One region of the Schinkia azotoformans genome, then DNA from elsewhere that is predicted to be linked to it. Evidence: a T-box and tRNA genes for the amino acid it is inferred to sense, from the RefSeq annotation. Region 1 holds a T-box; the other holds one or more tRNA genes.
What was found. A T-box is a leader RNA that pairs with one kind of tRNA and senses whether it is charged. The one in region 1 lies ahead of trpS (tryptophan--tRNA ligase), so its partner is inferred to be a tRNA-Trp.
Positions count from the first base shown of each region.

Region 2: it encodes a tRNA-Trp, which carries the amino acid that the T-box ahead of trpS (tryptophan--tRNA ligase) is inferred to sense. The anticodon was not compared.

Region 1 is NZ_JARSMD010000005.1:70,836-100,283, forward strand. It holds gene pepF (oligoendopeptidase F) at 141-1,961, opposite strand; gene hcp (hydroxylamine reductase) at 2,075-3,376, opposite strand; gene P9E47_RS02620 (competence protein CoiA) at 3,548-4,741, opposite strand; gene cls (cardiolipin synthase) at 4,834-6,348, opposite strand; gene mecA (adaptor protein MecA) at 6,469-7,161, opposite strand; gene P9E47_RS02635 (TerC family protein) at 7,424-8,083, shown strand; gene spxA (transcriptional regulator SpxA) at 8,175-8,570, opposite strand; gene P9E47_RS02645 (hypothetical protein) at 8,909-9,100, shown strand; gene P9E47_RS02650 (putative glycoside hydrolase) at 9,162-10,442, opposite strand; gene P9E47_RS02655 (ABC transporter ATP-binding protein) at 10,564-11,547, opposite strand; gene P9E47_RS02660 (ABC transporter ATP-binding protein) at 11,547-12,563, opposite strand; gene opp3C (oligopeptide ABC transporter permease) at 12,575-13,591, opposite strand; gene opp3b (oligopeptide ABC transporter permease) at 13,591-14,520, opposite strand; gene P9E47_RS02675 (peptide ABC transporter substrate-binding protein) at 14,545-16,173, opposite strand; T-box leader at 16,316-16,488, shown strand; gene trpS (tryptophan--tRNA ligase) at 16,627-17,619, shown strand; gene P9E47_RS02685 (YjbA family protein) at 17,814-18,557, opposite strand; gene P9E47_RS02690 (hypothetical protein) at 18,641-18,862, opposite strand; gene P9E47_RS02695 (LCP family protein) at 19,087-20,142, shown strand; gene fabF (beta-ketoacyl-ACP synthase II) at 20,272-21,510, opposite strand; gene P9E47_RS02705 (beta-ketoacyl-ACP synthase III) at 21,585-22,517, opposite strand; gene P9E47_RS02710 (ComZ family protein) at 22,674-22,859, opposite strand; gene P9E47_RS02715 (BMP family ABC transporter substrate-binding protein) at 22,881-23,834, opposite strand; gene P9E47_RS02720 (NAD-dependent epimerase/dehydratase family protein) at 23,920-24,783, opposite strand; gene P9E47_RS02725 (alpha/beta hydrolase) at 24,877-25,617, opposite strand; gene P9E47_RS02730 (YjzD family protein) at 25,762-25,947, shown strand; gene clpB (ATP-dependent chaperone ClpB) at 25,987-28,596, opposite strand; gene P9E47_RS02740 (YjzC family protein) at 28,736-28,918, opposite strand; gene argF (ornithine carbamoyltransferase) at 29,049-29,448, opposite strand, start outside.
Region 2 is NZ_JARSMD010000004.1:5,562-7,829, forward strand. It holds tRNA gene P9E47_RS02145 (tRNA-Leu) at 111-193, opposite strand; tRNA gene P9E47_RS02150 (tRNA-Leu) at 221-309, opposite strand; tRNA gene P9E47_RS02155 (tRNA-Cys) at 330-404, opposite strand; tRNA gene P9E47_RS02160 (tRNA-Gly) at 407-481, opposite strand; tRNA gene P9E47_RS02165 (tRNA-Gln) at 497-571, opposite strand; tRNA gene P9E47_RS02170 (tRNA-His) at 620-692, opposite strand; tRNA gene P9E47_RS02175 (tRNA-Trp) at 710-783, opposite strand; tRNA gene P9E47_RS02180 (tRNA-Tyr) at 791-875, opposite strand; tRNA gene P9E47_RS02185 (tRNA-Thr) at 879-954, opposite strand; tRNA gene P9E47_RS02190 (tRNA-Phe) at 963-1,038, opposite strand; tRNA gene P9E47_RS02195 (tRNA-Asp) at 1,043-1,118, opposite strand; tRNA gene P9E47_RS02200 (tRNA-Met) at 1,140-1,216, opposite strand; tRNA gene P9E47_RS02205 (tRNA-Val) at 1,387-1,462, opposite strand; tRNA gene P9E47_RS02210 (tRNA-Glu) at 1,467-1,541, opposite strand; tRNA gene P9E47_RS02215 (tRNA-Ser) at 1,559-1,650, opposite strand; tRNA gene P9E47_RS02220 (tRNA-Asn) at 1,655-1,729, opposite strand; rRNA gene rrf (5S ribosomal RNA) at 1,749-1,865, opposite strand; partial or broken rRNA gene P9E47_RS02230 (16S ribosomal RNA) at 2,102-2,268, opposite strand, start outside.

The DNA of each region.
Region 1 (29,448 bases):
CTTCTTTTCTGTCATCCCGATGTTTCTTTCAATTTTATTTACCGTTCATTGTTGGAATAACCGCAACCGCTTTAGAGGGGGTAACCGGCGAAAATCACTAAAAGGATAAGGGACTGTAGCAGCCCCTTTTTGATAATGAATTAACTATTTAATAACTGTTCCATTTCAGTCAGTTTTTCCTCAAACACCTTAAGTGCCTGTTCAATTGGCTCACTTGAAGTCATATCTACCCCAGCACGTTTTAATACCTCAATTGGATAATCTGAGCTTCCCGCTTTTAAAAACTCATCGATATAGCGTTTTACTGCCGGCTCACCCTCCTCTAGTATTTGCTTGGATAAGGCCGCCGCTGCACTAAAGCCAGTTGCATATTGGTAAACATAATAATTGTAATAAAAATGCGGAATTCTTGCCCATTCCAGACTAATTTCCTCATCAACTACAATATCATTACCGAAGTATTTCTTATTTAGATCAAAATACAAGGATGAAAATAAATCTGCTGTCAATGCTTCGCCCTCACGTGCCTTTTCATGAATAAGATGTTCAAATTCAGCAAACATCGTTTGACGGAAGACCGTCCCACGGAAGCCTTCTAAATAATGATTTAAAATATAGAGCTTCTTCTGCTTATCGTCTTCATTTTTCAGCATAAAATCATTAAGCAATGATTCGTTGCATGTAGAAGCGACTTCTGCTACAAAGATTGAATAGTTTGCATACGGATACGGCTGAGACTTTCTTGTATAATAGCTGTGAACAGAATGTCCTAATTCATGTGCCAACGTAAAGACATTATTGACATTATCCTGCCAGTTTAACAGGATATACGGATTTGTTCCATATGTTCCTGAGGAATAAGCTCCACTTCTCTTCCCTTGGTTTTCATGAATATCAATCCAGCGGTTATCGAAAGCTTCTTGTAAAATACCTTGATATTCTTCTCCCATTGGCGCAAGACCTTTTAATACAATATCTTTTGCTTCATTGTATGGAATTTCCATTTTTACATCTTTTACAAGTGGTGTATATAGATCATACATATGAAGTTCATCAACACCAAGGACTTTTTTCCTTAAAGCTACGTAGCGGTGTAATAACGGTAAATGTTCGTGAATCGTATTCACTAATGTATCATAGACGCTTTCCGGTATATTATTGCTGTCCAAAGCAGCCTGGCGGGCCGTTCCGTAATGACGAACCCGAGCATAAAAGCTATCTTTTTTTATATTACCGCTTAGTGTACTTGCAAATGTATTTTTGAATTTACCGTATGTATTATAAACGGCTTTAAAGGCATCCTCTCTTACGCGTCTGTCACTGCTTTCCAAAAAGCGGACATATCGTCCATGGGTTACTTCAACTTCGTGCCCATCTTCATCCTTAATTGTTGGGAATTTAATATCCGCATTATTTAGCATTCCAAATGTTGTGCTAGCATTTCCTAAAGCATCTGAAGCCTCAGCAAGAATTGCTTCTTCACTTGCTGAAAGGATATGGGGACGGCTGCGATTCAGTTCATCTAAAATATGCTTATACAGCTTTAAATCATTATTCTCGTTAATAAAGGACTGGATTTTGGCCTCATCCAAAGATAGAATTTCTGGATCGATATAGGAGAAAGCGCTGCCTGCCTGTGTAAATAAATTCTCAGCACGGTCGTTTAAACCTTGATAAAACGTATTTGTTGTATCCTGGTCATAGCGCATATGGGCATACGTATACAACTTTCCTAACCTTTTGGAGATCTCATATTGTGTATCTAATGCTTTATATAAAGTTTCAGCTGATTCTCCAAGTTTACCTCGATATTCTTCAATTGACGGAATTAATTCTTTGATTGCTTTAAACTCTTTTTCCCAATCATCATCTGACGGAAAAATCTCTTCTAACCGCCATGTATCTTCGACCGCTAATTCACTACGCTTTGGCAAGGATTTAGGCTTCGCTTGTTCAGTCATGATAATACCTCCATATGAAAATTTTTCCCATATAAATAGTATATCATTCGAGGTGAAAAATAAAACTTTTGATGAATGTAAAAAAAGCACCTAAGGTGCTTTTTCTAAATAAATTAATTTGCAGCGGATAATGCCAACATCGCTTCCATATCCTCTTTTGCATCTCCGATTAGTTTTAATCCAAACGTATTTACTAATACATCGAGTACACCTTCATTGATGAAGGCTGGAGCTTTCGGTCCAATGCGAATATCCTTGATTCCAAGGCTAAATAACCCCAGTAAAATCGCAACCGCTTTCTGTTCAAACCAAGATAACACAATACTTACAGGCAATTCATTAACTTCACAGTCGAAAGCATCAGCTAAGGCAAGAGCTATTTTTACTGTGGAACCGGAGTTATTGCACTGTCCCAAATCTATATAACGTGGGATTTTCGTTCCTGGGACATAGCCGTAATCAACATCATTGAAACGGAACTTCCCACATGATGTTGTTAGAATAACGGTTTCTTTTGGCAGTGACGTAGCAAGTTCACGATAATATTCTCCGCCTTTTCCCGGTGCATCACAGCCTGCGATAACGAAGAAACGCTTGATCTTACCATCTTTTACAGCTTGGATCACTTCGGGTGCTAATCCGATAACAGTTTCATGGTGAAAACCTGTTAATAAAGTTTCCTTAGAATCAATATGGGCTGCGGGTAATTCCAGAGCTTTTTCAATTAATGGACTGAAATCATCATTTGTGATTTTAGCAACATTTTCCAAGCCAGTAACCTCATAAGACCACATACGGTCAGCATAAGTTCCTTTAATTGGCATAACACAGTTCGTTGTAGCAAGGATCGCGCCTGGAAATTCTTCGAATAAACGGCGTTGATCATACCAAGCCTTCCCGACATTTCCTTTTAAATGGCTGAATTTCTTAAGTTCTGGATAACCGTGTGCCGGCAACATTTCGGAGTGTGTATAAACATTGATGCCTTTGCCTTCAGTTTGTATTAATAGTTCTTTCAATGCAAAAAGATTATGTCCAGTTACAACGATGGATTTCCCTTCAATTTTGTTCTGAGAAACACGTACAGGCTCCGGAATACCTAGTCGATTAACATGAGCGTTGTCAAGTAAATCCATTACTTTTACCGCAGCCTGGCCCACCTGCATCGCCATGTTGATATGCTCTTGAACATTAAAGTTTGAGTTTGTTAAAGTCATATATAATGCTTCATGGGTAGTTCGATCAACAAACTCATCTATGTAATCTAGTTGTCTTGCATGGGTGCGATAAGCTGCAATTCCCTTCAATCCAAAAATCATGATATCTTGCAAGCTTGCAATTGTTTCATCCTTTCCACATACTCCAACCACTTTACAGCCGCCTGGTGCAACTTGCATACATTGGTGACAATACATCATTACACACTCCCTTTTATATTCCCATATTTACAACATCAGTGTGATGAAAATCACAGTGACAAACATCACACCGTTATCATATATGAACTTATTCATTAGGGAGTGTGATGCAAGTCACAGTTAAACCAACGTTCGAAAATTGGACACATTTTCTATACTTTACATAATTTAAATATTACTCTTTTTATATAGTTTCATAAGGACCATTTTATCAAGTCTACATGCCTCCTCTACATTTTTAGGAACAGTCAATTCAGCTATTTTTCGAAAACTGGATCGTTCCCTAAAATCTCTTTCAATAACACCGAGTTTCTCCAATTGTTGTAAGTAATCCATAATGGCAAAGGAATAATGGCTATCATTTAAGAAAGGAAGCTGCCTTAATGCAAAAAAGCCCTGTTGGACCTTAGCTTTAAAGCTTTGAAATATTTCTTGAAAAGACAGGCCCGCACCAACCTTAAGGGGTATGATAAATTTAAGTAAAATCCAACCTTGCCAAATGATGGGCTCCGTTCTAATCCAAATCATTGATTCTACTGGAATTCCTGCTTCGCTAGGAACCAAACTAAGTGGAAGTCCATTTCCATAAAATATTCTTTTAAAGGAATCATCAGCAAATAAATAGGAGTTTGTTCGCCATCGTCTTTTCATTGAAAGCCAGATAGGGTCACTTGGAATTTTATACACCCTTCCCGTATTTATTATTTTAGAAAAACAAATTCGGGTGGGTAAGAAAAAGTCAACGGAAGCCAAAAAGTTTATTGGAGAAAACGGGGTCAGCGATGATACAATAGAAAATTGCCTAGTTGCGGGACAATAATAGATAAGTGTGAGCGTTTTGCTGTGTGATGAGTTTGTCATAAGCAGGTCAAATGCAGTGAGTTTTAGAATGTTTTCGGAGCTTCTTTTTAAGCGGTTTCCACCTAAAATCCAAATTGGGGTAATATTTTCACGAAGATAGGCTTTTGTTCGTTTAAGTAATACAGTGCTTTCAATAGTGGAACATTGAAATTCGAGCGCATAGTGTTGGTCTTTCCACGTCACAAATAAATCTGACCTCTGTTTTATTTTGGGTAGGTATTTTTCCATCTCAACATTGATCCCTTGGTTTCTTAACCAATCAAAAAGCTGAATTTTTCCCTTTAAGTGGTATTCAGATTCATTTTCAAGCTGTGTTTCACAATTCTTTTTTGATATATGGGCAAAATGCCATATTCGCTTATTTCCTGTTTTCAATTGGACTTTTTCTTTACAGGCGGGACAAAGTATTCGTTCGTTTTCGGTAATGTTAAGCAGCTCTTGTTTTTCCCATTTTTCAACTAAGGAAATTGTTCGGCCAGCTTCCGTTATCGCTAATAACAAAAAAACCACTCCTTTCTGTCATCTTATTTCGACAAAAGAAGTAGTTTTCCTGCAATATTTTTATGTTTTTTTGCTATCTATACATCTTGAAATCATAGTAAAGGTGAAAACAAGCGGGCGGTGGATTCATGGAGGCGTTGTAATTTTGGGCGTTCCTTATATTTTGCTAATAATACTTCGTTTGAATTTTCGATATCATTGAGAAAATCATTAACAAGCGCCTCAGCACTTTTTGTCCTATATAAAAAGGCATTTACTTCAAAATTTAAATGGAAGCTTCTCATATCCATATTGGATGTGCCAATAGAGGCAAGCTCTTGGTCAACGATGATAATTTTGCTATGTAAAAATCCGTTGCTATATTCATATACTTTAATTCCCGCTTCCAATAACTCTGTGTAGTAGGATCTAGACGCATAAAAAACAAGACGTTTATCCGGCTTGCTTGGGAGAATGACCTTAACATCAATTCCTGATAAGGCAGCCACTCTTAACGCAGACAATATATCATCATCGGGAATAAAATACGGGGACTCGATCCAGATCGATTTTTTTGCTGACGTAATCATTGCAAAGAAAACATTTTTTATTACATTCCAATCATTATCAGGTCCACCAGCTAATAAATGGACACCCCCAAATTCTTCATCTTCCACTAAATTCGGAGAGAGATAGATAGGAGTTAACAGTGTCACACCGGTTGTATAATACCAGTCCTGCAGAAAAATAAGCTGCAAACTTCTCACCGCTTCACCCCGCACATAAAGATGGGTATCGCGCCAAAAGCCGAAATATTCATTTTTACCTAAATACTCATCGCCAATATTTAATCCGCCAACAAAACCAATGTTCCCATCCACAACACAAATCTTTCGATGATTACGGAAGTTAATTTGATTGTTCAGGCTAGGCAATCTAACCGGTGAAAATGGCTCTATTTCCACTCCTGAGTTTCTAAGTTCATTAATATAGTTTTTTGATAACTTCCATGAACCAACGGCATCATATAAAAAGCGAACTGCAACCCCTGATTTTGCTTTTTCAATTAAAATATCTTTAATTTCATTTCCGAGTTCATCATCGCGAACAATATAAAATTCTAAATGAATGTGGTGGTTTGCACTTCTCATTGCTTCAAGAATGGCTTTAAACGTATCATTTCCATTAGTTAAAACCTTTGTCTCAGTATAAAAAGAAATCGGGCTTTTCCCTAAACGATGGGCCAGCCGGAACAACTTTTGTTGGTGTTCCCCCATCTTATTAAGCTCTTCCTCATTGATTTGCCGGTTTCCTTCGATTTTGGAGAAAGCTTGCTCATCCAACCATGCCTTTTTCTCATACCTTTTTCTTTCTCGGCGATAATTGCGGCCAAACAACAAATAAAAAATGAAGCCAAAGATCGGAAAGACCGCAAGTACTACCGCCCACGCAATCGTAGCACGAGGATTACGATTCTCCAAAAAAATGAAAAATCCAATAAACAATGCTGAAATTGAAATCAAAATACTAAAGCTTCCGAGCAACCATCCTTCCCAATAATTATGGGTAAGCACTAAAGCAATTGTTAGTCCAATGATAAAGATTGCAATTTGCAGCCTTTTCTTCATAATGCTACTCCTTTAAACATTGATGATATTCTATAAATTATAGCGAAGATTTGAAAGCTTTCCCACTAATTATTGTTTTCTAGGAATAAAAAAAGGTTTCACAAAAAGTGAAACCGATGATTATTTTAGAAGTGGGAAATGTTGTTTGATTTGCTGCAATGCATTGCTTTCCATAACTTCTTTCCCATATTCTTGAATGCGATGTATCGATAACCGGGATTCAAAGCCAAATTCAAGGATTTGGCATAATATATCATCTTCATTTTCTTCTTCCAACATTTCTTCATCAAACCCAATATATAAATAGTATTTACTATCAAAATGATACAAGCTGCTTATAAGACCCTCTGAGTCTATACTATGGCTTAATCTAATGAGATCTTCAAAATCATGGAATCCAATGAGAAAACGTACTGTTTCATCTTCATGATATTCATCATCATACGGGAAACCTTGGTACTCTCCATCTTCTTGATTAGATTGTTCAAAGAAAGACTCAATATTATCCTCAATCGTTAAATCAATATGTTTTTCATTACCTATCGGCAACTCAAGCTTTTGTCCATCCTTCGAAACCTGCGCTTTTGTGACTACGATTTCTAAGCCTTTTTCAAGTGCTTGAACTTGAATCCACAAAGGTCCTTCTATTGTAAATTCTTCACTATTGTTTACTTCATCCATCATTTCCCAAAACAATTCTTCACTTCGCTCACGGTTATACCATATTTCATCACGATCAAAGCCTCGATCTTCAATATCACGATACGTAACATAAAACTTAACCGTATTCTCATTAATTCTTTCGATTTCCATTCATCTCTCTCCCTTCTCGTCTAATTTTATTTTCTGAAGGGACTACCTAACCCCCGAGCTAATGCTCTAAAAAATGATAGTTATAGAAACAAGATGCCCAATTTAAGATGGAAGTAACCTTGTACTTCTATTTTATGATAAAAAGAATCATAAGGGAAATAAAAAATGCCAAAATAGTAAAAACAGGCTTTAAACCATTCTTGACTGTTATGAAATAATGTCTTATAGTGAATTTTGTGACAAAGGACAAGGGGGCATTTTTTTGGATCTCGAACTTTTAAGTCAAATACTTATTATTATTGGCATTGACATCGTCCTTGGCGGAGATAACGCCATTGTTATCGCACTTGCCTGCCGCAACCTGCCAGTGGATAAGCGAAACAAAGCGATCTTACTTGGAACTGGACTAGCAATCATTGTTAGGATCGCGCTTACAATTATAGCCGTTTATCTATTAATGATTCCTTTTTTACAGCTAGTTGGCGGTCTGTTCCTCATCTATATAGCTTACAATTTACTGACTGAAGACGGCGACGATGTTAATAAAATAAGAGGTGGTACTACTCTTTTTCAAGCTGTACGAACAATTGTTGTTGCTGACCTTGTGATGGGCTTTGATAATGTTTTGGCTGTTGCTGGTGCTGCCGGCGGAAAAATCATCTTAGTTGTCGCTGGTTTATTGATCTCTATACCCATCATCGTCTGGGGTAGTAAGATTATCTTAAAATTTATGGAGCGTTTTCCAATTATCATTTACATAGGTGCTGGAATTCTTGCCTTAACTGCCGGAAAAATGATAACACATGAAGAAAGAATTCAACCTTTTTTAGAAACGTATAGTTTCTCTTACTATATTATACCATTAATTACAATTGTATTTGTCCTTCTTGCAGGATTAATAAAAAAAACTTCTACAAAATAATCGTAGAAGTTTTTTCTTTTTGGTTAGACTATAAATGATTGTCCAGCTCCCAGCGACTCGTAAACTTCGCTTAATGGTCGCTTCCGCTTTTCTAGTTTACTAAGCGCTGGGCCTCAAGTAATTGAAATGTACGAACTCTTCTTGGCAGGAAACGGCGAATTTCATCTTCGTTATACCCAACCTGAAGGCGTTTTTCGTCAATAATAATTGGACGTCTTAATAGTCCCGGGTTTTCACTAATAAGCTTAAATAGATCTTGTAATGGCATTGTTTCTAAATCAACATCAAGTTCTTGGAAAATCTTTGATCTAGTTGAGATTATTTCATCCGTTCCATTCTCAGTCATTCTCAAAATCTGCTTTGCTTCCTCAATTGTTAATGGCTCAGTAAAGATATTTCTTTCTTTATATGGTATCTCATGTTCTTCCAGCCACGCCTTCGCTTTACGGCATGATGTGCAACTTGGCGATGTAAATAATGTTACCATTCATGTCACTCCATTCAGATTTTAAAATTTTTATATAAACACTGACTATTACTTTAAAATTATTTTAAATTAAGTATAGAACCATTATACAATAAATCTTATAAGAAATATATAGTTTTAAAGAAGAAATTGTTCAAAATTTGTAGACAATTTATATACGTTTTATACTTGAAATAGTTTCGTAAAATGGAAAAAAATTTTTTTCCACTTCTTTTTTTCCCGTTTTCTATATTTTTAAAACATAAAAAGCAAAACTATTTATTACAATTTCGCTAATTCCCTTTTCTTTTATGTAAAGATTTTATAAAATAATAAATAAGGACAGAAAATTGGGGGTAATGTTGGTGGTAGTTGGATACATTATTGATTTTGTCATTGTGGCAGGTTTAATCGTGGGAATTACTGCTTTAAATGGTCACATATCACATTTTATTGGATATCGCTTTTTTGGTGGAAGCAGAAAAGATTTGCATTCAGACCAAACACATAAAACACAAGCAGGCTGGAAGCTTGTTGGCGGCAAACGATAATTAGAAAAGCGGAAGCGCAGGACAATGGTAAAAGAAGAAGGTGGACTTCCCGCCTTCTTCTTTATTTGTTTAATGGAGTATAATCTACACCAGTTGTATACGTATTGGCAGCATCCCATAATAAGAATTCAGAAATTCCATTCTCATTTAAGGCTTTAATTTGCGCTTCAACCTCGGCTTTACCATAATTCAAATAATTTCCCCTGCCAAGGTAAGAAGCGGTGAAATCCTGAATCCACGGACGTGAAACTGGACGATTTTCTAATTTCATTAACTTAGCATTCTCAACCTTTGTATATTCCGTCACTAATCGATAGGGTTCGAGATCCGGCTTAGAAATTCCAAAATAAGAAGTCCAGTGGCTAGGATAAATCATCGATGATATTACATCTACATGCTCAGATATTTTTGTGAAATTTTGTCCGATTCCCGGTGCCTCCGGTAAGGTTGCTGTATATCCAAAGATATCTACAGAAACATCTACATCATATGGCTTTAACTGTTCCTTTGCGTAAGCTACAAAATCAGTAACGGCTTGCACCCGTTTTTGAATATTATCCAATTCTATATCTTTATATTGCCCCATACTATAGGTCAATGTTTGATCCCGCTTTTCAAATCCTTCCGGAAAACGAACGTAATCAAATTGAACCTCTTTAAATCCAAGTTTGGCTGCATCGATTGCTATTTGAACATTATGATCCCATACTTCCTTCAAAAAAGGATTAACAAAAGACTCATTTCGACCATTTTTCCAAACTGCTCCATTTTCTGTAAATGATAGATCCGGCCTTTGCTTAGCCCAAACTGTATCTTTAAACACTACAATCCTTGCAATTGGATATACTTGTTTTTTTTCAAAAAGCTCGAGCATTTCACGCGGATTTTTTATATATGGTTTCCCAATTGATGCTAACGGTGAATCCGACTGCGGCATGTAAGTAAGATTTCCCCAATCATCTTTAATATCTATAACAACGGCATTCAAGTCAGTCGTATCCATTAAATTCATTATTCCAGCAAAATTTTTACCTGAAGAATATAGATTTGTCGAAACGCCTGAATGATAATCAAGATAATTTTTGTAACCGCCTGCTGTATGGGCTGTCATATAGACACCTCTTACTGCATCAGGGTATGGAAAGGATAACCCAGAATCATATTTAAATCGAGGCAAAGCTCTTGGCAATTCCACTTTCTTAACAGAACTAAGTTTTTTGGAGTGGAAATTGGCTACCAAATGGTCTCCTTCAGCTAAAGCACTAGTAGAAAATACCCCCGTGAAAAGCATCAAAAAAAATAAAAAATACGCAAATTTCATTTCTCCTACTCGTTTTCCCATTGTTATGCTCCATTCTCTTTATTCTCTCTTTATTATAGGGGAGTTTTTGACACGATTCATTATTATTTGACATATTTCTATTTTTTCACATACCAGCTTGTTTACGATTAGTAAAGTATATTCAAAACTTGTTTAGATCATGCAAGTGACAAGCAGCCCAATGTTTATCTTTTACTTCAAACCATTTTGGTTCATGTGTGATACAAACATCCATAGCATGCGGGCAACGGGTATGGAAACGACACCCTGTTGGTGGATTAATAGGGCTGGGTAAATCCCCCTGCAGAACAATCCGTTGCCGCGAACGCTCTACTATAGGGTCCGGGATAGGAATGGCTGATAAAAGTGCCTGCGTATAAGGATGCAATGGGTCATCATATAATTCGTCACTTTCAGCTAACTCTATGAGACTCCCTAAGTACATAACACCAATACGGTCACTTATAAATTTCACCATCGATAAATCATGAGCAATAAATAAGTATGTTAAATGCCGCTCCTCTTGAAGGTTTTGCATTAAATTAACAACCTGCGCTTGAATGGAAACATCTAAGGCCGAAATAGGCTCATCTGCAATAATAAATTCAGGTTCTACAGCCAATGCCCGAGCAATTCCAATGCGCTGACGCTGACCGCCCGAAAATTCATGTGGATAGCGATTGGCATGCTCACGATTTAAACCGACTGTTTCTAACAATTCATAAACCTTATCCTTTCGTTCCTTGGGATCATTTGCCAATCTATGAATATCAATGCCCTCTGCAATAATGTCCATCACAGTCATTCTTGGATTTAATGATGCATATGGATCTTGGAAAATCATTTGCATTTTTCGATTTAGTTTTTTTAGATCTTCTTTTGTTTGTTTTCTGTGGACATTGATTCCCTCAAAAAGAACTTCTCCGGCGGTAGCTTCATAAAGTCGAATAATCGTACGCCCTGTTGTTGATTTACCGCAGCCAGACTCACCGACTAAGCCTAACGTCTCTCCTTTATAGATATCAAAAGTCAGATTATCAACTGCATGCAATACTTGATGTTTTCCAACTTTAAAATATTTTTTTAAATTTTTCACTTCTACAAGTTTTTCATTTTTATTGGTCATCATTTTGAACCTCCTGCGGCTTCCCGTGGCGGTTCTATTTTTGGAGCCCTTTCATCTTGAAGCCAACATGCTGCATACTGGGTGCAAGAGGATTTTTTATAATCCGGCATATAGCTTACACATACCTCCATTACATAGGGGCAACGGGGAGCGAATGAACAACCAAGCGGGGGTGAAACTAAATCTGGAGGTGTACCAGCAATGGCTACTAATTCTCCTTTTTTTGTATGCAACTTTGGCATAGAAGCAAGTAGTCCCCATGTATAGGGATGCTTTGGTTGATAAAAAATTTCATCAACCGTACCGGTTTCAATGATGTTTCCCGCATACATAACGGCTACACGCTGAGCAATGTTTGCCACTACACCGAGATCATGTGTAATGATGATAATAGCCGTATCCATTTGCTTCTGCAAATCTTTCATTAAATCTAGAATTTGGGCTTGAATCGTAACATCTAGTGCGGTTGTTGGCTCATCTGCAATCAATACTTTGGGATTACAAGCAAGGGCTACAGCAATCACAACTCGCTGTCTCATCCCGCCTGAAAATTGATGGGGGTACTGGTTTACCCGAATCTCTGGATTTGGAATACCGACAAGCTTTAATAACTCTAATGCACGCTGTTTTGCTTCTATTTTTCCGAGTCGTTGATGCTTAACGAGCCCTTCAACAATTTGTTTTCCGACCGTCATTGTTGGATTTAACGATGTCATCGGATCTTGGAAAATCATCGAAATTTCCGAACCACGGATCGTCTGCATCTCTTTTTCTCTTAATTTGACAAGGTCCTTACCCTCAAACAAGACTTCGCCTTTTACAATACGCCCCGGCGGGTCAGGAATGAGCCGCATGATACTTTTTGATGTAACAGATTTCCCTGATCCAGATTCCCCAACAATTGCGAGTGTTTCTCCTTTTCTTAAATGAAAATCTACACCACGAACAGCCTTTAGCTCTCCAGCATAGGTATCAAAGGAGATATGCAAATCTTTTACCTCTAAAATAAAATCCATTCCTGCCCCTCCTATCTCCGCATTCTAGGGTCAAGTGCATCACGAAGACCGTCGCCCAACAAGTTAAAACTTATCATAATTAAACTAATCACAACTGACGAAATCGACATCATATGCGGATAAATTCGCATTGTTTTAAAGCCATCATTTACAAGCGTTCCTAATGATGCAATCGGGGGACGCAGCCCAAGACCGATAAAACTTAAAAAGGCTTCCGTAAAGATAGCGGTAGGAACTGTGAACATAGTCGTAATAATAATGGCGCCTAATGTATTCGGAATTAAGTGCTTCCAAATCAGTCGATTATCACTTGCACCTAAGGTTTTCGATGCCAATACAAATTCCTGTCCTTTTAATTTCAGTATTTGCCCCCTTACAATCCTTGCCATTCCAACCCAACCGGTTATAATCATCGCTAAAGTAATCGTTAATATCCCTGGATTAAGGACAAGAATTAATAAAATAACTACAATCAAATGGGGGATCCCAACAAGTATTTCAATAATACGCTGCATGATATTATCAATGCGACCTCCATAAAAAGCGGAAATACCGCCGTATGCAACACCGACAATAAAGTCGATGGCCGCTGCCAAAAAAGCAATATAGAGTGAAATTCGAGTACCCTGCCATATTCTCGTCCATAAGTCACGACCTAAGTGATCTGTACCAAACCAATGATAGTCTTTTATGCCTTTTTTCTCGTATTGGTCTATTCCACGAATATCATATCCACTGAATCCTATGAAGGGAACTTTCTCTATAACCGGGATTTTGGGAGGCAAGTTGGCCCGTGACAAATCTTGTTCATCGTACGAAAAAGGACTTAAAAATGGACCAACGATCGCTAATAAGATGATCGAGCAAATGATAATTAACCCGGCAAAAGCGCCTTTGTTTATTCGCAATCTGATCCATGCATCCTGCCAAAACGTGAGACTTTCCCGTATAATCGTTTCTTTATAGCTTGATTCAATTTTCGCTGGTTGGAACATTTCCTTATGTATGATGTAATTATCCTCCCTCATTACTCCCGATTACCTCCAGCTATGCGAATTCTTGGGTCGATAAGACAATACAGCACATCAACAATAAAGACAATCCCTATAAACAATGCGGCGTAAAATAATGTTGTCCCCATAATGACTGGATAATCATTGGTCATAATCGATAGTACAAATTGTTCTCCAAGACCTGGCACACCGAAAATTTTTTCGATCACTAAAGACCCTGTCATAATATTCACTGCAAGTGGTCCTAAGATTGTTATAACTGGTATTAATGCGTTTCGAATTGTATGTTTTAAGACAATCACGACTTGACTCATACCCTTTGCTTTAGCGGTAATAATATAATCTTGTCCGAGAACTTCAAGCATCTCCGTTCTCATAAACCGAGCCACTTGGGCGATAACAAAGACAGAAAGCGAAATGGTAGGGAGAATTGTATATTCATAACTTTCCCAAAATGCTGCAGGGAGCAACTTCCACCTAACACTTACCCAATACTGCAACAAACCAGCAAAAACAAAGGATGGTATTGATAACCCGATAACGGCAATGACCATCGCACCATAATCGATCATCGTGTTATGGCGAAGGGCGGAAAGAATTCCTAAAACTAATCCTATCAAAGTCCCGAATAGTAAAGCCTGACTGCCCAAAAAGGCGGAGACGGGAATTCGTTCTCCAATAATTTTCGCTACTGGTCGCCCGTCAAATTGAAAAGAGACACCGAGGTCCCCTTGAAATAAATTCTTTATATAAATGACATACTGAACAACGACAGGCTTGTCTAACCCATAACGTTGATTCATTAATTCTATTTGAGTTTCTGTCAGCTTTTCGTCATTGAATGGTGTACCCGGCAATGTTTGCATAAGAAAAAAGGTTAGGGTTGCGATAATTAAAAAAGTAATAAGCATATAAAAAAATCGGCCAAGTAAATAACGTACCACTTTAACACCCCCACGCCGCATGTTCTAAAAATCTTTGTTTTCTATATACGCCCATTTAAAGCTATAGTCCGGGCCAAATGGATGGACAATTAAATCTTTAACATAGTGTTTTTGCAACACTGCTCGCCCACGTTGGTATAATGGCGCTATCACAGCATCTTCTTTGAGAAGAATAACTTCAGCATCTTGAAGGCTTTCAAAGCGTGCATTTAAATCATCAAGATTATTCACAGCCTCCCGGATTATGTTGTCATAGACCGGACTCGCGTAATTCGTTTTATTATTACCGCCATTTGTGACCCATAGATCCATAAATGTTAGTGGATCTTGATAGTCGGGTCCCCATCCCCAAAACTGAATATCATAATCTATCGCATCATCAAGGGCTAAGCGTTGTTTGAATGGTTGCACATTAATGTTAATTGTTAGACCAGGCAGTGTTGTTTCTAATTGATTTTTAATATACTCTGCGATCATTTTCATTTCATCACGGTCATTTATTAATAAATCCCATGTCACGGTAGGGGACCCGGCCTCCTGCCAATAATGCTGTGCCTCCTCTACATTATAGGAAACGATATTGCCATATTTTTTTCGGAAATCCTCGCCTGTTGTCGGATTTTTTACAAATCCTGAAGGGAAGAAATAATCGGCAGGCAAGGAACCGTTATTTAATAAATTGGTAACAAAAGCTTCTTTATTGATTGCTCTTTGAATCGCTTTTCGCTGTTTGATCGGAATACGGTCTACATTGAACTTTAAGTACCACATTGTTGGTTCACTATAAGTTAAGAAATCTGGATGGTCTTTATAGAGTTCCACTAATTCCGCACTTAAGCCAGCACGATCAGCCTGACCTGTTTCAAATAAATTTGTTTCCGCTGAAGAATCTTTAATAACTCGATAATTTATTTGGTCTAATTTAACTATGTCTCTATCCCAATACTCTGGATTTTTCTTAAAAGTCCATCCACTTGTACTCCAATTGGACATTAAAAAGGGGCCGTTATAAAGCATTTTATCTGCATAAAGGGCATAATCTGATCCTTTTTCTTTTACATACTCTTGTTTTTGCGGAAAAAATGTTGGAAAGGATGTTAAGCTAATGAAGTATGGTACAGGAATTTCAAGTGTCACTTCTAATGTCTTATTATCAAGGGCCTTCACACCTAATTCCTCAATCCTTCCAAATAGAGGATCACCCTTAGACATAATCGCCTCTGCATTTTTTATTGGTTTCATTAAATAGGCATAAGGAGAAAGGGTCTCGGGTGTTAACGCCTTTTTCCAAGCATAGATAAAGTCATGGGCCGTTACCTTAGAGCCATCACTCCAATTTGCATCCTCATTTAGGATAAACGTAAGTACGTGACCCTGTTTACTTTTTATAACTTCTTTTGCAACTCCTGGGACCGGTGTATTATCTGGACCTAAGCGAAATAATCCTTCAAAGACTTGATTCATTGCTGAAAACGATGCACTATCATCTGCCTGTGTAGTATCCATCGTTGGCAATTCCGCAGCCTCTAAAAGATTAAGAATCTGGCCTGTACTTGATGTTCTTGTTCTTTCGTTGCCCTTAAATCCACAGGCAGAAAACATTATAGAAAATATAAGTGATAAAATAAGCAATAAGAACCACTTACCTTTCATAATAACCTCCAATATGAACCTTTCCTTTTATTTGTAGCCTTTCCTTTAAATTTCAATTTCATTCTATTACTCTGTAAATAATAGCTTGATTTTTATGGATGGGTTTACTATAATAAAATTCAAATTTCAAAAATTAATATTGGTAATTGCAATGAGAAAGAAAAGTACATATTTGGCAGCTTACAGAGAGCTTGTGGTTGGTGGAAACAAGCAGTGAAAAAATATGGAATGGGCTTTTGAGCACATCCGGCAGCGTATTGAAGTGATTCTTACATAGAATAACAAGGGTGGCACCACGGTCCATTCGTCCCTTACCATAGCGGGACGAATGGACCTTTTTGTACTATCAGAATTTTTATCCTTTCTCCGACTTCCGCCATTATGGGCGGCAAGTCGTGTCTTTCTAATTTGGATTCATACTAAAATGATTGAAAATTCAAGGAGGAATAAAAAATGTCAATTATTTTTTCCGGCATTCAGCCTAGCGGTACAATCACATTAGGAAACTATCTTGGAGCATTGAAGCATTTCGTTGATTTACAGGAGAACAATCAATGTTATTTCTGTATTGTTGACGAACATGCAATAACCGTCCCTCAAGATCCAAAACAGCTTCAACAAAATATCCGCAGCCTCGCTGCACTATACATAGCTGTTGGTATCGATCCTCTAAAATCAACATTATTTATTCAGTCAGAAGTTCCAGCCCATGCACAGCTAGGCTGGGTTATGCAATGTATAAGCTATATCGGGGAACTGGAAAGAATGACCCAATTTAAGGATAAATCAGCAGGAAAGGATGCCGTTTCTGCAGGATTATTAACCTATCCACCATTAATGGTAGCGGACATTCTATTATACAAAACCGATATCGTACCAGTAGGGGAAGATCAAAAGCAGCACCTTGAATTAACACGTGATTTAGCTGAAAGGTTTAATAAGAAATACAATGAAATCTTTACAATACCTGAGGTAAGTATCCCAAAGGTAGGATCAAGAATCATGTCGCTACAGGATCCTACGAAAAAGATGAGTAAATCAGATCCAAATACCAAAGCCTTTATCTCTATGCTTGATGACGAAAAGCAAATTGAAAAGAAAATTAAAAGTGCCGTAACGGACTCTGAAGGCATTATTAAGTTTGATAAAGATAACAAAGCCGGCGTATCCAACCTATTAACGATTTATTCAATCTGCTCCAATCAGTCTATTGAAAATCTAGAGAAGCAATATGAAGGTAAAGGCTACGGAGAATTTAAAGCGGACGTTGCTGGGACAGTTATTAATACAATAAAACCAATTCAAGAGAGATATTATAGTCTGCTTGAATCAGAAAAGCTTGATGAATATTTAGACCTTGGGGCTGAAAAAGCTAACGCTGTAGCAGCAAAAATGATGAAAAAGGTAGAAAAAGCTATTGGTTTAGGCAGAAAAACAAGAAAATAAGAAAAGCGGAAGCGCCCGTTCAGCGCACGACAAAACTGGAGCACATCGACTGAGATAAAGGATATCCGGCGGCGAACGAAGGGATTCACCTTGTTGACTTATCGTAGGGAGGTGGGCGAAGTTTACTAGTCGCTGGGCGCTGAAGCTAGACATGGAAAAGCAAAAAGGGCTAAGACAACCCCATCGTCCTAGCCCTAATTTACTTTTGTACCTTTTTCTAATTCCCAAAGCTTTTCGAAAAAAGGTTGTCCTTTCACAAGCCGTTCACAAAGATGCTCATGTCTTAATGTCCAGCCATCCTTCGCTTCCTCATATAATTTGTTCCAAACATCGTCGAAATTTTGTTTTTGAATTTCTTGGTATTTGGTAGGATTCCATTCTGTATACCAATATCTAATTTCGGCTGGGTTCCCTGTTGAATGCAGCTGATCCAGTGCCATAAACAATAACTGTTTTAACTGTCTTTCCTTTCTTGTAAGCCCTTTCATCAATTTAGGGGAAGGTGACAGGATATGATATTCCTTCTTTGTCCTATCTTCAAAATTATAAATTGTAGGCTCAAGGCTCTCAACCATATCGTACACTAACTGCTCTTGTCTCGGAATAAGTCTGCTCTTTTTAATTGGTATATGGTAGCCCAAAGTATCGACCGCCAAAATTCCCACTCCATCTGTTACGATAAAACAATAGTCTAGCTGAATCCGTTCATGATTTTTGCGAACAAAGCTTTTTTGATACACATCCTCTAAAAGCTGCTGAGGCAGATCTGATAAATCATTTTCAATATAATGGAATAATACTGTTTCTACCTTTATCAGCGGTGTTTGGTCTAAAAGTTCAACGGTATCCTCTTTTCTCCATTCATGAAAATGACAAACATTATAACCATTCTCTTCTCCTTCAAACCAATTCACCCAAACATCGTGCAGATACAACATGTTTTACCCCTCACTTCACATCACATTGTTAAAAAACAGTATTGTCAGTTGAGAAGCAATTTATTCCAGTCAAAACAATTAATTCATTTTTTTCTATTTTTCTCATTTAAAGGTATATAAATACTGATTGTGATGAGCATAATGCCAATCATCAGGAGATAACACTCCATTCTTGTACTAATATATAATAGGTATTCGAGAAAGGACAATCCCATCGCCATGACATTCAGATAAGCAATAACAGTTACCCCACCTACAACTGCAAGTCCAAATCCTAATAAAAAAAGAAAAAGCCTAAATATCATAACTTATCCAATCCCCAATAAAATAGTAGTATCATTACCCCTTCCACCCTTCTTGCTTGTCCTTTTTACCATTTTTATGTAACACTAATAAAAATATGTAGGAGAAAATAAACATATTTTATGTTAATATTGTAAATAGGTGTCGAATCTAGTAATCTATAAGTCTGAGAGTATTTTTAAAAACATTCATTATTGTGTATATTTAAGGAGAGGTGAACATCGGGATGTCCTCGCGCATTGAGCGTAGAAAAAACATAGATCAACAAATACGAACGTCAAAAAGAAGAAGAAAAAAAAGTCCGTTTAAAATCGGTCTTATTCTATTAACATTTTTTATAGCTATGATTGGTTACGGAGTTTTCCAATATTATACAGCCTATATTTCCGCCTCCAATGATAATGATTTGCCAAGCACAAGTAAAAAGAATAATGAAGATGAATCTACCTTTAAAGGAGTAAAAGATTTAGAAAAAATAAATGTACTACTCCTTGGTGTAGACTCCCTGTCTTCAGAAGGACGGACTGATACAATCATGATAGCACAGTATGACCCAGAAACAGGTTCTGCTAAACTTGCATCAGTCATGAGAGATACTTATGTTTCAATCCCAGGATATAAAGATAATAAAATAAACCAAGCCTACGCCTATGGTGGGGCCGAATTAGTACGCAAAACTTTAAAAGAAAACTTTGATATAGATGTCCAATATTATGCTATCGTAAATTTTGATGGTTTTTCCAATGTTGTCGATGTATTATCACCAAATGGTGTAGATATTGACGTTGAAAAGAGAATGAAATACACAGATCGTGCAGGTGGTCTATATATTAACTTCCAACCTGGTTTACAAAAGCTTAACGGGAAGGAATTATTGGAGTATGCCCGCTTCCGTCATGATGCTGAAAGTGACTTCGGAAGGGTTCGTAGACAGCAGCAGGTTATTTCGGCTGTGAAAGATGAATTGATTAGCATTAACGGATTAACCAAATTACCTAAAATGATGGGAACCATTATCCCTTACATTGATACAAATATCGGTTCTAAAAAGATTCTAGCGTTAGGAACAAACTTTTTAATGAATCCAAAAGAGATCGAAACGATTCGTATACCTGTTGACGGCTCATTTGAAAACAAGAGCTATTCCCATGCAGGCTCAGTTTTAGCTATTGACCGCAAAGAAAACAAACAAGCTTTAAAGGACTTTTTCTCTTCTACACAACCACAGGTTGTTTCAGACGATGAAGTCAGCATGAGTGAAATTGCAGCAGATGTGCATTAAATAGAAAAGCGCAAGCGCCTTGCTCATCGCCTAGCAAACTGGAGGAGTCCTGAAGTTTGATAGGCGCTGGAGCTAGACAATGATATACCTTCTTTACATTTTAAAAGCCACCCATTCGGGTGGCTTTTATTATTCGTATTTTTTGAAGACTAATGAAACGTTATGTCCGCCAAATCCTAGTGAGCTACTTAATACAGCGTTTACTGTCTGTTTTCTAGCCTGATTTGGAACATAGTCTAGGTCACATTCAGGATCTGGAGTTTCAAGATTCATGGTCGGAGGAATGATTCCATCGGTAATTGCTTTTACTGAAAAGATAGCTTCAACAGCACCAGCAGCTCCTAATAAGTGACCTGTCACCGACTTAGTTGAGCTTACTGCTAATTTATAAGCATGTTCACCGAATACCTCTTTAATTGCCATTGTTTCATATTTATCATTATAGTCAGTACTTGTACCATGGGCATTAATATAATTAATATCTTCCGGCTGCAAACCTGCATCCTGTAATGCCTGTTTCATCGCTCTTGCTCCGCCTTCACCACCTGGTGCCGGTGCAGTAATGTGGTAGGCATCACCAGTTGCTCCGTACCCAACAAGTTCAGCGTAAATCTTTGCGCCGCGGGCTAATGCTGTTTCTAATGATTCAAGAACGACTATGCCTGCTCCTTCTCCCATAACAAATCCATCACGATTTAAATCAAATGGACGACTTGCCGTTTTAGGGTCCGGATTTGTAGATAAAGCTTTTGCCATACAGAAACCAGCAAATGACATATTCGTAATTGGGGCTTCCGTTCCACCTGTGATCATAACGTCGGCATCCCCACGCTGTATGACCTTAAATGCATCACCGATTGAATTAGCACCAGAAGCACATGCAGTTGTTGTACATGCATTAATACCCTTTGCACCTAAGGCAATGGATACTTGCCCTGCAGCCATATCTGCAATCATCATTGGTACATAAAAAGGACTTACACGGCGGTACCCTTTTTCCAAGAAGTTTTTATGTTGTTCTTCATGGGTTTCCATTCCACCAATACCAGAGCCAATCCAAACCCCAACTCTTTCAGCATTCTCATCGGTAATTTCTAAATTAGCATCTTTAACAGCCATAAAAGCCGCTGCAAGTGCATATTGAGTGAAACGGTCCATTCTTCTTGCTTCTTTTTTATCCATAAAATCTTCAGGATTGAAGTTTTTCAGTTCAGCTGCTACTTTAGCAGGGAATAATTCTTTATCCACCCGTGTAACTTCATTGACGCCTGAGACTCCGTTGATTACATTGTTCCAAGTCGTATCTACATCAAGACCACATGGTGTAACCGCACCGAGTCCTGTTATTACAACTCGTCTTTTTTCCATAAACGCATGACACCTTTCATATTGAAATGTACAATTTATTATAATTCTATCATTGCTTACGAATTCCTGCTAAATTATTTGCCCCATCTCAAAGCAATAGCTCCCCAAGTTAAACCGCCGCCAAAACCGACCATAACAATGATATCATCATCTTTTATTTTTCCATTTTCAATTTCCTCAACTAATGCAATCGGAATAGAGGATGATGATGTATTGCCATATTTGTCTACTGTTTTTGACATTTTTTCTTCTGGTAGCTCTAGCCTTTGTCTAGATGCTTCCATAATTCGAATATTAGCTTGGTGTGGAACTAAAAAATCAACATCTTCCTTCGTTAAACCAGCTTTTTCGATTACATTGACAGCTGATTCACCCATTTGACGGACTGCAAATTTAAAGACTTCACGGCCATTCATAATAATGTACTCATCCTGATAAAGATGCTTTGCCCCAACGCCATCTGCACCTAACTCAAATGAAAGAATTCCTCTTCCTTCTGATACCGGCGCTATAACAGCCGCAGCAGCTCCATCACCGAACAATACTGCTGTATTGCGGTCAGTCCAATCGGTAATTTTTGAAAGCTTTTCAACACCAATTACAAGCACATTTTTGTATGTTCCTGTTTGAATAAATTGCTGAGCTGTTACCATCGCATACATGAAGCCAGCACATGCAGCTCCAATATCCATTGCTGCCGCTTTTTTCGCACCTAGCTTTTCTTGAACTAAGCATGAAACGGATGGGAAAGGAGAGTCAGGTGTAACGGTAGCCGTAATGATTAAATCGATATCCTCTGCCGTAATTCCAGCATTCGCGATTGCTTTTTCAGCAGCAAAAAAAGCCATATGTGAAGTATTGATTGTATCGTCAGCAATCCTTCTTTCTTTAATTCCTGTTCTTGTTTGAATCCACTCATCTGAAGTATCCATAATCTTCTCTAAGTCTGCATTTGTAACAATTTTCTCAGGAAGATAACGTCCAATACCAATTATACCAGCATTCATTAACAAAACCCCTTTGCATTCTCAAAATTTATGATCATGGTATATGATCAAATATTATGACTTGGTACTAATTTTATAACACTTACTAGTTCTTGTCTATAAAAAGAAATGTACAAAAGAGGTCGACTGTTAGGTCCACCCCTTCAAACAAACTTTTTACTCGGCTTTAGCTTCCGATGCTCCAAGCTCATACGCATCGTTCATGACCTTTAATAGGACATCGAGCATTGGCTGCATCATATCCATATTTACTTCCATCCCTTTTTCCTTAAGCATCATTTGTGCCTCAGGTAAATACTTCATCGCAATTTGCATAAATTTAAAATTTTTTTCTTGATCCATCATCTTTACCCCTTCATCTCATTATTTTCTACCGGGAAACTCCCCAGTTAATTTGTATAATTCAACAGCTTTATTAACTTCAACCTTCAGTTCATCAGGAACTTCCGGGCTAAAGTCTCCTAAAGAAATAACATCATCTCCAAAATCAAAGGTTTTAATTCCATGCTGAAACTTGCCGGCAATATATTGAGTGGCAATCAGTTTGTAAAGCCCTTCGACATGTTGAACCGTACTAGTTAGAACCGTTGATTCACCTAGATCTAATTGATCAGAGACATAACCAATTGCATAATGCCCGTCCTCTTTTACAGCTTCAATTACCGGAAGATTAAAGGAATCACCGGCAGGATAAAACACATCAACACCTGTCTTTTCCATTTCACTGTAGGCTTTTAAAGCTTTTTCCTTATTGCTCCAGCTCTTCGTATAATGAACATCAACAACCACATTCGGGTCTTGATATTCAGCTCCCTTAACAAACCCCTCAACCTCTGGCTGCCAATTAAAAGCTGAAATGACACCAATATGTTTTGTTTTACTCATTTCTGCTGCAACCATTCCACCAAAAAATCCCATTGCATGAGATTCAAATTTAATACTCGTCACATTTTCAGCTGTAAAGTTTCCGTTAAAATATACAAAATCCATATCAGGATAGTCGTTATGTAATTCTTCGAAAAAAGGACCATACTCACCCCCATGTCCGAATACAAGGTTAACGCCTTCCTCTTCAAATTCATCCAACGCTTCCTTTACTTCCATTCTCGTTTTCATACTTTCTTTATAATAAACATCAGCCTTTAATGCAGATTGTATCAATAATAGGCCTTTATACCCTTTATTCCCCCATATTGGTTCATTGATTGTATCCGGTAAAAGTAATCCTATCTTTGTTGTTGAAAGATTGGTAGCTGGTTGTCCACAAGCAGTGACTAATAGTATAAATGTTGCCAAAATTAAAAGAAGCTTTTTCAAAACAAGCCCCTCCCTATTATATCCATTTCATCTATGTATCCAACATTTCTATTTTACCCAACAGATACAAAGATGTAAAAGGATTTTAAATTAATCCTAATCCTTTTAGTTTTTGTAGATACTTATAATGCTCCTTTTGTCGTCTGATTCCTTCTTCTAGAGTTGTTTGTAAATGCCTATGATAGACTTCCTGATCCTTCACATTCTTTACCTCAAGTTCACTTGACTCCTGTTTCGGATTTGAAGTTCCTTTAATAAGATTTACCCCTTCTTGCCACTGATTTTTTCTATTGCTGTTAATTTTTATTATTTTATTGACATCTAAATCTGCTGGTAATTCTAATAAAATTTCTACTAAGTCTTCAACAAAAATAGCATCCTCTCTAATTGGATCGATCGAAGGTGAATCCTTTCCCATAATTAATTGTTGAAACGTCATCGAATCAGGCTGCCACGGACCATAGACTGTAGGAAGCTGCACAATATGAAAAAAAAAGTTTTTGTTCAGTTTACTGTAATTTTCAATTTCATATTCTTCTTCCATTTTCATTTGACCTATTGGGTTACGTTGATTTAAGCTTTCGTAGGATGAAAGATAAACAAATTTACACATAATTTCATTGCAATAGTCCATTACCTTCGTAAGAATATCTTTCATTTTTGTCATTTTTTTATTTATATTGTTTTTATTAATATCTGAGTCATGTAAGCAATAATATAGGACATCACAACTCTCGGCCACTTCTTTTAAAATAAGATTTTCAACTGGATTATTAATATATATTAAATTACTATTCCTAGCAATTTCCAACAGCTTTTGCTCTTTAAGTTGGTCATGTTTTTCAGAAAAATGATCAATCCCAATAACTTCAAACTCTTCCTCCAAAAGACGTTTAGAAAGGGAAAAGCCGATAAATCCTAGTGAACCAATTACCATCGCTTTCTTCATGAAAAGCCCTCCAAGTCTATTTTACTTAATAACTATGCCGGACTGCTAATTTTAGAATAAAAAAAGAAAAGGACAGAACTTTGTCCGCCCTTCTCATAAAACCTGCTCATATCTTTTTAGGTAAGAAATAATGTTTGAAGTAATATGAAATCTTTTTTCAAATAAATGTATCGAAAGTTCTATTGGTGCTCCTTCTTGCTCACGGATTTTCTCAAAACTTCGGCTATGATCAGAAAATGAATATAGGACCCGATTTGTAGAGTGCCAAATTTTCACCGGAGTTTTAGATGTAAAATTACAAAGATCAAAATTGTTGATTATTTCTGATTCAACATATTTTTCTTCAATCTTATAAGAAAAGGCTAATTCTTTCAGTAATCTTTTATAAAATAATTTATTATTTTTTTCGGTATTTATAAAAGCTTTAAGATCTAGGCAAGGACTTAACATTGAGACAGATCGAAGTGATGGTTCCATTTCATTCATTAGTCTTAATGCAGTCAGAGCACCCATGCCCTCAGCGATTACGTGAATTTTGTCATTTAGAATTTCTCTACGGATTACTAAATGATAAAGCTGTTTTAACAGATGAACTGACTTTGGACTCCCCCAATGTCTGCCAAATAAATTAGAATAAAAAATCGTGTAACCTTTTTCCCTTAAATTTTCAAGCATTTGAAATCGTTCTGGATTTTGAATCCACAAGCTTGTCGTTTTGTCCACATAATGATTCTGATCACCGATAATTAAGATAGCAAAGCCATTGGGGCGTTCAGGAAGGTGAATTACGTTCCATTGATCATTAATTTTAAAAAAATGTTGATCGAGATTCATTGTTTTCCCCGCCTCTTTACTCTTGTACATACACTTCTAATGTATGACATAATTTAAAAAAAGCAAAGGTTATTTACCTATATTTTTAACTTAATATATGGTAAAATTAATTTCAAACGTGCTTAAAATCGAGGTGAATAAGTAATGCGTATATTTTGGACTGTATTCTGGACATTTTTATTAAGCCAAATGCTTGTATATGTAGTAAGCAGTATGACGGGTGGTACATATAATTTCATGCAAGGTGTTTTCCTTTGCGCAGTATTTTCAATTATCGTTATTTTCCTTGGTGAAGCAGGCGTACCAAACGAACCACAAGAACATCACTAAAAGGAAGAGGCTGAATCACGGATTCAGCCTCTTTTTATTCTATTCGGTGACCTTTATCTTTAAGTCGCCGTTTTCAACATCAATGACAACATTGGAACCGTCTATTATATTACCTGCAATAATTTCCCTAGCTACTTTTGTTTCAATAAAACGTTGAATAAAACGTTTCAATGGTCGTGCGCCGTATACTGGGTCAAAGCCTTCATTAGCAATAAACAATTTAGTTTCCTCCGTTAGCGACAATTTAATTTGACGATCCTGAAGGCGTGCTTGTAATTCATTAACAAGTTTACCGACAATACCAGAGATTTCTTTTACAGTTAAAGGCTTAAACAAAATCGTATCATCTACCCGGTTTAAGAATTCAGGACGGAAATGGTGGCGCAGTTGAGCCAATACTTTTTCACGAACTGGCTCCTGAATTTGTCCACTATCGGTTAATCCTTCTAGTAAATGGGCAGATCCAATATTCGATGTCATGATAATGACTGTATTTTTAAAATCAACTACACGACCTTTTGAATCCGTAATCCTACCGTCATCAAGCATTTGCAGAAGGATATTGAATACTTCTGGATGGGCTTTTTCAATTTCATCTAATAAAATAACGGAATACGGTTTTCTTCTAACGGCTTCTGTTAATTGTCCCCCTTCTTCGTAGCCAACATATCCTGGAGGGGCCCCAATCAATCTTGATACAGCGTGCTTTTCCATATATTCGGACATATCGATCCGAATCATATGCTCTTCACTATCAAACAAGCTTTCTGCCAGTGCTTTGGCTAGCTCCGTTTTACCAACCCCTGTCGGTCCTAGAAAAATGAAAGAACCGATTGGACGGTTAGGGTCTTTCACACCTGCACGAGCCCTAATGACAGCATCCGCAACAAGCTGTACAGCCTCATCCTGGCCGATAACCCGTTCATGGAGTATTTGATCCAAACGAAGAAGTTTTTCACGCTCTCCTTCCACCAGTCTCGATACTGGAATCCCTGTCCAACGGCCGACAATCTCTGCGACTTCCTCTTCTGTTACTTCTTCCCGAAGAAGTCGGCCTTCTTTTTCTGACATCATTAATTGTTGTTCTTTTTCTTTTAATTGCTTTTCAAGTGCAGGGATTTTTCCATGTCTTAGCTCTGCCGCTTTATTTAAATCATACTTTGCTTCCGCATCTTCAAGTGAACGTCTTAATGCTTCGAGCTGTTCCCTTAACTGTTGAATCATTTGTAGCTCTTTTTTCTCTTCATCCCATTTCGCTTTCATCACATGGGCAGTTTCTTTGAAATTTGCTAATTCTTTTCTTAAAGCCTCTAACCGCTCTTGGCTTGCTTGATCCTTTTCTTTACTTAGGGCGGCTTCCTCGATTTCCAACTGCATGATCTTACGTGTCACTTCATCTAATTCAGAAGGCATCGAATCAATTTCTGTTCGAATCGTTGCACATGCTTCATCAATCAGATCAATAGCTTTATCAGGCAAAAATCGTTCCGTAATATAACGGTCTGACAGCACAGCTGCTGTTACAAGGGCACGGTCATGGATGTTAACCCCATGGTGAATTTCAAATCTTTCTTTTAATCCTCGTAAGATTGAAATCGTATCTTCAACTGTTGGTTCTTCTACAAGCACCTGTTGAAATCTTCTTTCAAGCGCGGGATCCTTTTCAATATATTTTCGATGTTCATCCAATGTCGTGGCACCAATACAGTGCAGTTCCCCACGAGCAAGCATTGGCTTTAACATATTGCCGGCATCCATCGCACCTTCTGATTTACCAGCTCCTACAATTGTATGAAGCTCATCGATAAATAATAAAATTCTGCCATTGCTCTTTTTAACCTCATTTAAGACTGCCTTTAATCGTTCTTCAAATTCACCACGATATTTGGCGCCAGCTACAAGGGAGCTCATATCTAATGAAAAAATCGTTTTATCCTTTAATCCTTCGGGTACGTCTTTGCGAACGATCCTTTGCGCAAGGCCTTCAACTATTGCTGTTTTACCTACCCCCGGCTCCCCAATTAGGACTGGGTTATTTTTTGTCTTCCTTGATAAAATCCGAATAACCCGTCTTATTTCAGCATCACGGCCAATGACTGGGTCGATTTTTCCCTTTTTAACATCTTCAACTAAGTCACGTCCATATTTTTTAAGAACATCGTAAGTGACTTCCGGAGTCGGACTTGTTACCCGTTGATTTCCTCGTACCTCCGTAAGCACCTTTAATAAGGAAGCACGATCAAAGCCGATTTGTTGAAAGATTTTTGCTATTTCTGTCGTTTGTTTTTCGTCAGTCATAGCCAATATTAAATGTTCAACAGAAATATACTCATCTTTCAAGCGGCTCGCTTCATCTTCAGCACGGACTAATAATGACTGCAATCTTTGTGTAATATAAACAGCACCTGATTCAACTCCTGAACCAGATACCTTTGGCAGCTTATTTAAAGCTTCCTCGACTAATTTTTGGACGGTTCCCGGGTTAATATTTAATTTTTGTAAAATGCTAGTAGTGATCCCATCCTCTTGGGTAAGGAGTGAAGAAAATACATGTTCAACGTCTACTTGCTGGTGTCCTTTTCTCACAGCCAACGACTGGGAGTTGACTAAGGCTTCTTGTGTTTTCTCAGTCATTTTATTCATATCCATATTAATCCCTCTCACCTTTCGAATAATTTGACCAACTTTGACCTATTTATATTATAGGGCATTTTCAGTGAAAAATTCAACTAAATAAGCGATTTAACAAAAAAAATCCGCCCTATGAACTTCAGGCGGATAGTGTTTCTTATTTAAACTTACTCTTATACGTCCAGACACGGTTATGGTTTGAATTCTCTGGGAAACGCTCCCCGACTTCAAGCCTTATTGATTGCGGTTTTTGGACCATTGATCCAGTTTCACCGATTTCAACATAAATTCCATTATTCGGTGCTTTCTGACCGGCGCGAAATTGACGTGGTTGCCCCATTATAAAAACCTCCTTGAATTTAAGGTTCACTACTATTATGTCCGGTTTCTTTAAACTCATTAATGGATAAAGGTGGAGAAAATACAAAAAGGACTTCTCAACTAATTGAGAAAGCCCTTCGTATAAAACATTATTTATTAAGCAACCCTAAAATTAACGCTTTTTGTACATGAAGTCGGTTGCCGGCCTCTTGAACTACAACAGAATGTGGGCCATCAATAATATCAGCTGTTACTTCTTCACCGCGATGTGCAGGTAAACAATGCATAAAGGAATAATCATCCTTAGCATATTGCATTAATTTAGCATTCACTTGGTATGGTTGTAAAGTCTGTATTCTTTCAGCAGCCTCGTCTTCAAAGCCCATACTTGTCCAAACATCAGTATAGATGAAATCAGCGCCTTTAACAGCTTCAATTGGATCATTGACTACTTCGATCGTTGCACCCGTTTCCTCAGCAAACTTTTTGGCAATCTCAACAACTTCAGCTTTTGGTTGATAGGCATCAGGACAAGCGACGATGCAATCC
Region 2 (2,268 bases), on a different contig from region 1:
CATCGTTTCCTAACGAATACTCTTAAATAAAAAGAAGCTCATAAACCCCGTTATATCAAGGTTTATGAGCTATCTAAAAATTCTTATCGTAACTAAAATTTTCTTAAAAGTACCGGTGGTCGGGGTCGAACCGACACTCCTTTTGGGAACACGATTTTGAGTCGTGCGCGTCTGCCAATTCCGCCACACCGGCATAGGCAATAATAGTATAAAGTTAAAATGGTGCCGAGAACCGGAATCGAACCGGTACGGTAGTCACCTACCGCAGGATTTTAAGTCCTGTGCGTCTGCCAGTTCCGCCACCCCGGCAAAGGGTTATAAAATTAAATTGGAGGCGGCAACCGGATTCGAACCGGTGGATAAAGGTTTTGCAGACCTTGGCCTTACCACTTGGCTATGCCGCCGTTGGAGCGGAAGACGGGATTCGAACCCGCGACCCCCACCTTGGCAAGGTGGTGTTCTACCACTGAACTACTTCCGCAAGTATTGAATTAAATGGCTGGGCTAGCTGGATTCGAACCAGCGAATGACGGAGTCAAAGTCCGTTGCCTTACCGCTTGGCTATAGCCCATTGAATAATATTTATGCCGCTATAGGGCTAATAATTTAGAATATAAGGGGCGACTGATGGGGATCGAACCCACGAGTGCCGGAGCCACAATCCGGTGCGTTAACCACTTCGCCACAGCCGCCATCGTATGAATTTAATTGGCAGGGGCAGTAGGAATCGAACCCACGCTGGAGGTTTTGGAGACCTCAGTTCTACCGTTAAACTATGCCCCTATTAAAATGGTGGAGGGGGACGGATTCGAACCGCCGAACCCACAGGGAGCGGATTTACAGTCCGCCGCGTTTAGCCACTTCGCTACCCCTCCAGCTGGTGCCGGCTAAAGGACTTGAACCCTCAACCTACTGATTACAAGTCAGTTGCTCTACCAATTGAGCTAAGCCGGCAATAAATATGGTGGCTCGAGACAGAATCGAACTGCCGACACGAGGATTTTCAGTCCTCTGCTCTACCGACTGAGCTATCGAGCCACAATGGCGGTCCCGACCGGGATCGAACCGGCGATCTCCTGCGTGACAGGCAGGCATGTTAACCGCTACACCACGGGACCATTAGTATTGATTGTTTTTTTTGGTTGCGGGGGCAGGATTTGAACCTACGACCTTCGGGTTATGAGCCCGACGAGCTACCAGACTGCTCCACCCCGCGATAGTAAAAATTATATAATATTGTACTTCCTTCAAAGTTCGCATAGAAACGACTGTCCCTTCCTCTGCAAGCTTATTCATGGAAGTTAATACGTCGGGACAACTCGAAGCAAATTCACTGATGCTTTGCTCGTTGCTCCACCCCGCGATAATTAAATTTAAAATTTGTAATGGTGGAGGATGACGGGATCGAACCGCCGACCCCCTGCTTGTAAGGCAGGTGCTCTCCCAGCTGAGCTAATCCTCCATATTGGTGACCCGTACGGGATTCGAACCCGTGTTACCGCCGTGAAAGGGCGGTGTCTTAACCGCTTGACCAACGGGCCAAATTATAATTTGAAAATGGCGGAGAGCGAGGGATTTGAACCCTCGAGACAGTGTTAACCGCCTACACGATTTCCAATCGTGCTCCTTCGGCCACTCGGACAGCTCTCCATCATGGCTCCACAGGCAGGATTCGAACCTGCGACCGATCGGTTAACAGCCGATAGCTCTACCACTGAGCTACTGTGGAATGAAGCTGAATTATATATGCCTGGCAATGTCCTACTCTCACAGGGGGACAGCCCCCAACTACCATCGGCGCTGAAGAACTTAACTTCCGTGTTCGGAATGGGAACGGGTGTGGCCTCTTCGCCATCATTACCAGACATATAATTACCAAAGGACAAGTTTTATTATATATAATTCTTGCGAATTATTCAATAGTTTATTCCTTCAAAACTAGATAATCAGCTACAGCTCCCAGCGACTCGTAAACTTCGCTCATCTCCCTACGATAAGTCAACATCGACTCACTACGTTCGTCGTGTTTCCTTTATCTCAGTCGATGCGCTCCAGTTTATACGTCGCTAAACGGTCGCTTTCGCTTTTCTATTTTCCTTAGAAAGGAGGTGATCCAGCCGCACCTTCCGATACGGCTACCTTGTTACGACTTCACCCCAATCATCTGTCCCACCTTAGGCGGCTGGCTCCAAAAGGTTACCCCACCGACTTCGGGTGTTACAAACTCTCGTGGTGTGACGGGCGGTGTGTACAAGGCCCGGGAACGTA